Regions from separate parts of the Streptomyces sp. NBC_00846 genome, predicted to be linked through region 4. Evidence: riboswitches for the same ligand, from Rfam matches in the RefSeq annotation. Region 4 holds a riboswitch; each other region holds the start of a gene.
What was found. Region 4 has a riboswitch for cobalamin ahead of OG936_RS33190 (CbtB-domain containing protein). Riboswitches for the same ligand answer to the same signal wherever they lie in the genome.
Positions count from the first base shown of each region.

Region 1 (2,193 bases), 2.2 Mb from region 4:
CGCCGGGCGAGGCGGGTCAATGGGGTTACGCCACCCTGGCGTTGGGCTCGGCGCTGGCGCTGTTCATGTATCCGCACTCGATCACGGCGACGCTCTCCAGCCGCAGCCGCAATGTGATCCGGCGCAACACCACGATCCTGCCGCTGTACTCGCTGATGCTGGGCCTGCTGGCGTTGCTCGGCTTCATGGCGATCGCCGCCGGAATCAAGGTCGACAACGGCCAGTTGGCCATCCCGCAGCTGTTCGAGACCATGTTCCCGGACTGGTTCGCGGGTGTCGCGTTCGCCGCCATCGGCATCGGCGCGCTGGTGCCCGCCGCGATCATGTCGATCGCCGCGGCGAACCTCTTCACCCGCAACATCTACAAGGACTTCCTGAAGCCGGACGCGACCCCGGAGCAGGAGACCAAGGTCTCCAAGCTGGTGTCGCTACTGGTGAAGGTCGGCGCGCTCGCCTTCGTCCTCACCATGGACAAGACGGTCGCGATCAACTTCCAGCTGCTCGGCGGGATCTGGATCCTCCAGACGATGCCGGCCCTGGTCGGCGGCCTGTTCACCCGCTGGTTCCACCGCTGGGCGCTGCTCGCGGGCTGGGCGGTCGGCATGGTGTACGGGACGGTGGCCGCGTACGGCGTCGCCAGCCCGACCCAGGCGCACTTCGGCGGGTCGTCCAAGGAGATCCCGGGCATCGGCGAGATCGGCTACATCGGTCTCACGGCGTTCGTGCTGAACGTGGTGGTGACGGTGGTGCTCACCTTCGTCCTGAACGCCGTGAAGGCACCCGCCGGGATCGACGAGACCTCGCCGGCCGACTACACGGCCGACGCGGGCGACAAGGGCGTCCAGGTGGAGCTCCCGCCGGCCGCGGCAGGGGCGCCGGGCGGCGGCCGCTGACGGCCGCTCCCACAGCCGTACGACGGCCCGTCGAGCCCCCTCCAGCGGGGCGCGACGGGCCGTCCGTGCGCTCGGCGGCGGGCCGTACGCGCGCCCCGAGTTATGTTGCGCGACACAACATGTGGGGGCTGCCTCAGCGGACGGCCCCCACATGTATGCTCATGCTCGCTGTCGCCGCAGGGGAATCCGGTGCGAATCCGGAACTGTCCCGCAACGGTATGTTCGGTGCGCTTTTGCGCACCCCCGAGTAAGTCCGAGGACCTGCCGACAGTTCATCCGGCTCGACCGAACCGGATGCCAGACGTCCGGGCCTCGCGGTTGGGCCGGTGGACGCCGTGCGGAGTGCTGCCCCGACCCGGGCCCGCCTCTGTCCGGCTGCCCCGTTCCCCGCCGGCCCCGAGCCGAGCGAGGGAGAGCACCACGTGACCATCGCGCCAGCCGATCCGGCTTCAGTCGCCGCGTCCGAAGCGGCCGAGTCCGAGGCAACCGCACACGACGGACCGGGAACCGCGCTGCTGCGGACCCTGACCGGCCTCACCGTCGATCTGCCCGACACCGACCCCGGTCGCGTCGCCGCCGCCGCGCTGCGCGGCCGCAGCGCCCGGGCGGACGAGGCCGAACTGCGCGCGCTGGCCACCGAGGCCGCCGCGGGGCTGATCTCCGAGGACCCCGCCTACTCCCGGCTCGCCGCCCGGCTCCTGACCCTCGCCATCGCCGACGAGGCGGCCGGCCAGGGCGCCGTCTCCTTCTCCGCCTCGATCGCCGTCGGACACCGCGAGGGCCTGATCGCGGACCGCACCGCCGAGTTCGTCGCGCTGCACGCGGCCGCCCTCGACGCGCTGGTGGAGCGTTCGCTGGCCGCCGGCGCCGACGACCGCTTCGGCTACTTCGGGCTGCGGACCCTGCACAGCCGCTATCTGCTGCGCCACCCGCACACCCGCCAGGTCATCGAGACGCCCCAGCACTTCATGCTGCGGGTCGCGTCCGGGCTCGCTGAGAACACTGCACTCGGTTCAGAAGCGGGGCAGCGCGCCCTGGACGAAGTGGCGTCGCTGTACGGGCTGATGAGCCGGCTCGACTATCTGCCGTCCTCGCCGACCCTGTTCAACTCCGGCACCCGGCACCCGCAGATGTCCTCCTGCTACCTGCTGGACTCCCCGCTCGACGAACTCGACTCGATCTACGACCGCTACCACCAGGTGGCGCGGCTCTCGAAGCACGCGGGCGGCATCGGTCTCTCGTACTCCCGCATCCGCGCCCGCGGCTCGCTGATCCGTGGCACCAACGGGCACTCCAACGG
Region 1 covers NZ_CP108846.1:5,111,943-5,114,135, reverse strand. Annotated here, with positions in the region: gene mctP (monocarboxylate uptake permease MctP) at 1-893, shown strand, start outside; cobalamin riboswitch at 1,042-1,177, shown strand; gene OG936_RS23710 (ribonucleoside-diphosphate reductase subunit alpha) at 1,316-2,193, shown strand, end outside.
Region 1: it holds a riboswitch for cobalamin, as region 4 does, so the genes downstream of both, OG936_RS23710 (ribonucleoside-diphosphate reductase subunit alpha) here and OG936_RS33190 (CbtB-domain containing protein) in region 4, are expected to answer to the same signal.

Region 2 (2,193 bases), 7.0 Mb from region 4:
GGTCGTCGGCACCAGCAGCGGGGGCTCCGCCTCGCTGACCGAGCAGGCCGTCGTACTCGACCGGCACGGACCGGACGCCGTCTCGCCGTCGGGCATCCTGCTCACCATCCCGAACATGCCGGCGGCCGAGATCGCGATCCAGTTGCGGGCCACCGGTCCCAGCATGGCACCCTGCACCGCGTGTTCGTCCGGTGTCACCGCCCTGTCCGTCGCCCGCGATCTCCTGGTCACCGGGCAGTGCGACATCGCGATCGCCGGAGCCACCGAGTCGATCGTCTACCCGGCCGCCATGGCGGGGTTCGCCCGGTCCGGAGCCGCGGCCCGGGCGCACGGCGACCCGGCCAGGCGGTGCCGGCCCTTCGCGGCCGACCGTGCCGGGCTGGTCATGGGCGAGGGCGCCGCCGTCATGGTGCTGGAACGGGCGGCCGACGCCGCGGCCCGGGGCGCCGGAGCCCGGGCGCTGCTCGCGGGCACCGGCGCCACCACCGACGCCCACCACCCCACCAGCCCGCACCCGTCCGGCGCGGTCGCCCAGGCGGCGGTCGAGGCCGCGCTGCGCGGCGCGGGCTGGGCGGCCGAGGACGTCGAGCACGTCAACGCGCACGGCACGGCGACACTCATCAACGACGCCACCGAGGCCGCCCTCATCGGCCGGGTCTACCCGCACCGGCCGCCCGTCACCGCCCCGAAGGGCGTACTGGGGCACTGCATGGGGGCGGCCGGAGCGATCGAGGCCGGACTGACCGTCCTCACGCTCCAGCGCGGAGTCGTACCGCCGATCGCCAACCTGGACGCCCCGGCACCCGAGTTCGACATCAACTGCGTCACCGAAGAACCGCTGCGGCTGCCCGTCCGGCGCGCCGTCAGCCACTCCTTCGGCTTCGGCGGACACAACGCCGTGATCGCTCTACAGCGTCCGTAGGCATCAGGCAGGTGGTGCGACGGGGAGCACAGCCCGGCGTACCACCGGCCACACCGCCCATGAACTGCGCAGATGCGCGTGATAGCTTGCCAGGGCCAGTCGAACTCCACGTAGGGGTCAGGGAATCCGGTGAGAATCCGGAACTGACGCGCAGCGGTGAGGGGGACGGGCGGGGCCACGGCCACTGGGAACCACCCTCGGGTGTCCTGGGAAGGCGTCCCGTCCGACAGAACCCGAGTCCGAAGACCTGCTGGCGGCTGCGACCCGCTACCGGGCGCAGAACTCCGTACAACGGGCTCCGCGCATGGGCCCAGAGACGCAGAGGGACTCCGTGCCGTCCATAGCCAGCCCCGTCCGCACCATCGCCCTGCTCACGGCGGGACTCGTCCTGCTGACCGCCTGCGGCGGCGGAACGAGCAACTCCGCCGCGAAGTCCGGCTCCGCCGACGGATATCCCGTGACGCTGAAGAACTGCGGACGCACCGTCACCGTCGAATCCCCGCCGCGCCGCGCCGTCTCCGTCGACCAGGGGTCGACGGAGATCCTGCTGTCGCTCGGCCTCGCCGACCGGCTGGCCGCCACTGCGACCTGGACCGACCCGGTGATGAAGGGCCTGGAGAAGGCCAATGCCGAGGTCCCCAGGATCGCCGACAACCGGCCCTCGTCGGAGAAGGTCCTCGACCAGGAGCCCGACTTCATCAGCGCGTCGTTCGAATCGACCCTCGCCAAGGGTGGCGTCGCCCCCCGCGAACAGTTCGAGGAACTCGGCGTACCCACCTACGTCTCGCCCGCCGACTGCACCGGCAAGGACAACAGCGGCGGCGGCGACGGAGCCCGTACCGAGCCACTGACCATGGACAGCGTCTACGGCGAAGTGCGCGACCTGGCAAGGGTGTTCGGCGTGCAGGAGCGCGGCGACACGCTCGTGGCGCGGCTGCGGGCCCGGGTGCAGAAGGCGACCGGGTCCATCGACGCCTCGGGTGCCACCCTCCTCTACTGGTTCTCCGACTCCAAGGCCCCTTACCTGGCCGGCTGTTGCGGAGCACCCGGCATCATCACCGGGGAACTCGGCGCGAAGAACGTCTTCGACGACACACACGAGGAATGGCCGCAGATCAGCTGGGAGACCGTTGCCGACCGCAACCCCGACGTCCTGGTCATCGGCGATCTGACCCGCAAGGCACAGACCGCCGAGAGCGCCACGAAGAAGATCGAATTCCTGGAGTCCAACCCCGTCACGAAGAACATGGACGCCGTCAGGCACAAGCGGT
Region 2 covers NZ_CP108846.1:274,610-276,802, reverse strand. Annotated here, with positions in the region: gene OG936_RS01340 (beta-ketoacyl-[acyl-carrier-protein] synthase family protein) at 1-922, shown strand, start outside; cobalamin riboswitch at 1,002-1,192, shown strand; gene OG936_RS01335 (ABC transporter substrate-binding protein) at 1,254-2,193, shown strand, end outside.
Region 2: it holds a riboswitch for cobalamin, as region 4 does, so the genes downstream of both, OG936_RS01335 (ABC transporter substrate-binding protein) here and OG936_RS33190 (CbtB-domain containing protein) in region 4, are expected to answer to the same signal.

Region 3 (2,193 bases), 5.2 Mb from region 4:
GGCGTCGTGATCGCCGCGGGCGCGGGGCCGGTCGCGTTCAGCCGGTCGACGAGGTTGACGCCGCCGAAGTGGCGGGCGTCGGCGCCGGCCGCGTGCGCGGCCAGGATCAGCTGCGCGTAGGCGGCCGGGCCGCCCTGCTCGGCCCAGGACCCGGAGTTCTTCTTCAGCCAGGTCATGGCCTTGGCGGTCTCGTCCTGGTGGCCCGCGGCGGACAGCGCGACGACCGCGTCCGCGGTGTTGCCGAAGTCGGGCTGCGGGGTGGAGTCGGCGGCGCCGGGCATCGGCGCCAGGTCGAGGTGACCGCTGGTGGCGAGGGCACCTGCAAGGAAGTGGGCGCCGTTCTGGGCGGCCTGCTCGGGCGTGAGACCGGAGCCGGGGTGGCAGCTGGGCGCCTTGGAGGAGGTGTTGTTCCCGACGGCCAGGGCCTTGCCCATCGTGCCGAGCACGGCGGCCGCGGTGGCGTCCGCGTTGGCGGCGAGCTTCCCGGCCTTGTCGGGCTGGTAGGCGAAGGCACCGCCGTCCTTGCCGCCGCACGGGATCGCGAGCGCCAGCAGCGGGTCGTAGGGGGTCTTGCCGCCGGGGGTGGTGATGTCGCCGAGCCGCTGGCCCTGCCGGGCGAGGGCGCCGATCACGAGCGAGGTGGAGTTGGCGTCGCTGGCCGCGCCCGCGGCGTAGCCCCAGCCGCCGTCCTCGTTCTGCACGGACTTCAGCCAGCGGACCGAGTCGTTCACGGTCTCCCGGTGCCCGCCCACCTCGACGAGCGCCTGGACGGCGGCCGCGGTGGCGTTGGTGTCCAGCATGGTCTTGTCGGTGCACGGCTGGGAGACGTCGGGCCGGTACGCGGCGTAGGCGCCGTTGGAGCACTGCTGGGCGATCAGCCAGTCCACCGCCTTCGCGGCGGGCGTGACGCCCTCTACCCGCTGGGCGAGGAAGGCCAGCGACTGCCGCCAGACACCGTCGTAGGTGGGGTCCTTCGTGCCGTACAGCCCGGACGGCAGTGCGGCGGACGGCGAGGACGACGGGGACGGCGCTGCGATCGCGACCGGGGCAGCGGCCGCACAGAGCACGGTGGCGGTGGCGGCGAGCGTTGCTGCTCTGCGGCGTACGGTCATGGCGGGCGGGGCCTCTCCTGCGGGGGGATCCGGGCACAGGCACGCTCACGCACCAGGCTCCGGCCCCGTATACCTCGACGGTGCCGACCACCGGGGTTCCGGTGGCCGCGAGCCGGTCACGACCGCGGACAGGGCATTCCGACTCACCGTCCTGGACGACGGTTCACGGCTGCGTGGTCAGTGCCGGATTTGCACCGGCTTCCCCCTGAACGGGCATGATGACGACTCGCACACTCTACCGGGCGGCTCCGGACGGACTCCGGGCCGGTGGCGGCGCGGGCCCGCTGCCGCCGTAGCCGGGTGGTCACACCGCGATGTACGTCACCGGCTCGCTCCCCGCCACCGCCTCCGCGCGACCCAGCTTCACCAGCCGCCGCAGATGCGCCTCGGCCTCCGAGACGGCGATGTTCCGCGAACCGTGCGGGATCTGCTCCCAGGGCCGGTTCCACTCCATCCGCTCGGCCAGCTCCCACGGAGTCAGCGGTGTGGCCAGCAGCGCGAGCAGCCCGGTCAGCCGGTCCTCGTGGTGGTCCAGGAGTTCCCGTACGCGCCCCGCGGAATCCGCGAACGCGTACTGATGGGCGGGCAGCACCTCCGCGGCCCCGAGCCCGCCGATGCGCTCCAGCGAGTCGAGGTAGTCGCCGAGGGGGTCGGTGACCGTCGTGTCGTCCGGGTCCTCGTACAGCCCGATGTGCGGGCTGATCCCCGGCAGCAGATGATCGCCCGAGAAGAGCCTCCCCCGCCCCGGCAGATTGCCCGGATGCTCCTCCTCCAGATGCAGACAGACATGGCCGGGCGTGTGCCCCGGCGTCCAGATGGCCCGCAGCGTGCGCCCCGCCAGATCGAGAAGCTCCCCGGGGACGATCTCCCGGTCCGGAAGCGCGGCCCGCAGCCCCGGCAGGGTCCGCATCCGGCCCCCGTCCGCCGCGGCGGCCCGCAACGGCGCGAGATGCTCCTCGGGCGCACCGACCGTGGTGAGCTTCGCCACCAGGTACTTCAGCCAGGTACCCGGTTCCGACTCCCGGGTCCGGCGCACGATCGCCGCGTCCGCCGCGTGCATGGCGATCCAGGCCCCGGACGC
Region 3 covers NZ_CP108846.1:2,013,123-2,015,315, reverse strand. Annotated here, with positions in the region: gene OG936_RS09330 (hypothetical protein) at 1-1,112, opposite strand, end outside; cobalamin riboswitch at 1,222-1,357, opposite strand; gene OG936_RS09325 (MBL fold metallo-hydrolase) at 1,417-2,193, opposite strand, start outside.
Region 3: it holds a riboswitch for cobalamin, as region 4 does, so the genes downstream of both, OG936_RS09330 (hypothetical protein) here and OG936_RS33190 (CbtB-domain containing protein) in region 4, are expected to answer to the same signal.

Region 4 (2,193 bases):
GCGCAGGTTCCACCGTCCGGACCGGCCGCTGAGCCCGGTCAGCGTCAGCGGGGCGACATCCAGCCGCCAGAACGCCTCCGCCGGCAGAGCGAGTGCCCGTACGATCACCGCCCGCACCACCGCGGGCTCGACGACCCCCAGCACTCGGCCGCCCCTGTTGCCGTCCCGGGACTCAAGGGAGTCCAGCAGGCGGCCGACCCTGGCGCAGAACTCCAGCAACGATTCGCCGCCGTGCGGAGCCGCCGAAGGATGGGTCATCCAGGCCGCCACCGCGTCGGGCTCACTCCCGCTCACCGTCGCCAGCCGCTGTCCGCTCCACCGGCCCATGTCCCAGCCGCGCAGAGCGAGTTCGGGCTTGGCGCGCAGCCCCAACGCGTCGGCCGTCCCGGCGCACCGCTCGGACGGCCCGCGCACGCACCGGTCGGCCTCGGGCACCGCAGCCGCCGCGGCCCGGGCCTGCCGGACCCCGGCCGCGTCGAGCGGAGCGTCGCCGTCGAAACGGGCCTCGCGCAGCGCGGCGTTGAACGCCGGTGAGATCAACATCACCTGTACCGTCATGAGCGGATCCAACTCCTCGAACCATGGCCCCTCGTGTGCGCACACCATGGCATCCGGGCGTTCCGGCCCCGCCGACGGCGCCATGGCCGCGCCCGCTTCCAGGAGGTATCGTCCGACGAACACGACGAAGGTGTGACGGAAGTCCGGTGAGAATCCGGCACGGTCGCGCCACTGTGAACCCGTACCTGTACGGGAAGTCAGACCCAGCACCTTCGTCTCAGGCACCACGATCGGGACGCGTGTTCCCTCAGGAGGTTCTGCCATGGCACAGAGTGCTGCCCCCGCCACCGCCGTACCGGCGATCACTCCCATCTCCCTGAAGGCCATTGCCCCTTGGGCGGTCTTCTTCGGCATCCTCATGCTCGTACTGCTCTACTTCGTCGGCGCCGAGCAGGGCGCCACCGCGGTCATCTCCGGCGAAGGTGTCCACGAGTGGGTCCACGACGGTCGTCACCTCCTCGGTTTCCCCTGCCACTGACGTACCGTCCGATCCAGGGGAATCCTCATGAACTCCATATCTGTCAGAGCCCTGCTCGTGCGCGGCATGCTGGCCGGCCTTGCCGCGGGCGCGCTCGCTCTGGTCGTCGCCTACTTCCTCGGCGAGTCCCGGGTGGACGCGGCCATCGCTCTCGAAGGGACGCACAGCCATGATCACGGCGGCGGCGAGGAACTCGTCAGCCGCACGATGCAGTCCACCGCCGGCCTTGCCACCGGTGTGCTCGTCTTCGGTGTGGCGATCGGCGGCATCGCCGCCCTCGTCTTCTGTTTCGCTCTCGGCCGGATCGGCAGATTCGGCCCACGGGCCACGGCCGCCCTGATCGCGGGTGCGGCCCTGCTGACGGTGTACGTTGTGCCGTTCCTGAAGTACCCGGCCAACCCGCCGGCCGTCGGCAACCCTGACACCATCGGCCGACGCACCGCCCTGTTCTTCCTGATGGTCGTCCTCAGCGTGCTGCTGGCCGTCGCCGCCGTCATCCTCGGCAGGCGGCTGGCTTCCCGCCTGGGCAACTGGAACGCGACGATCGCCGCGTCTGCCGCCTACGTCGTCGTGATCGGACTCGCCTACGCGTTCCTGCCCTCGTTCAATGAGGTCGGAAGGGACTTCCCGGCCGCCCTGCTGTGGGAGTTCCGCCTCGCCACCCTCGCCGTACAGGCCACCCTCTGGATCACTTTCGGTCTCGTCTTCGGCCACCTGACGGAACGGCTCCTCATACCGAGAACCGACACCATCAGGACCGGCAACGGTACGGCGAACCGCGCGGCCACGGCAGCCGGTTGACCGACGCACCACGCACCGCGCATCACGCATCACGCACCACGCACCACGCAGCACCAGAAGACATCGGAACCCGCCGGGAGCCTCCCCGGCGGGTTCCGCCGTCCTGCCCCGCGCAGCCACGCCGGGAGGGACCGACGGGCACGGACTCACCGCTCCTCGGCCCGCTGTCTCCAGTCGATCCGGTAATGCTTCAGCTGCGCGTCCTCCTTCACCAGGCGCATGCCGACGGCTGTCATGACGTGCTGGGACGCGAGATTGTCCAGGTCGGTGTCACCGTGTACGCAGCTCACCCCTTGATCGCGGGCGAACAGCAGCAGCGCGCGCAGCGCCTCGGAGGCGTATCCCATTCCCTGCGC
Region 4 covers NZ_CP108846.1:7,262,243-7,264,435, forward strand. Annotated here, with positions in the region: gene OG936_RS33185 (histidine phosphatase family protein) at 1-558, opposite strand, end outside; adenosylcobalamin (AdoCbl) riboswitch at 669-817, shown strand; gene OG936_RS33190 (CbtB-domain containing protein) at 821-1,036, shown strand; gene OG936_RS33195 (CbtA family protein) at 1,064-1,837, shown strand; gene OG936_RS33200 (GNAT family N-acetyltransferase) at 1,984-2,193, opposite strand, start outside.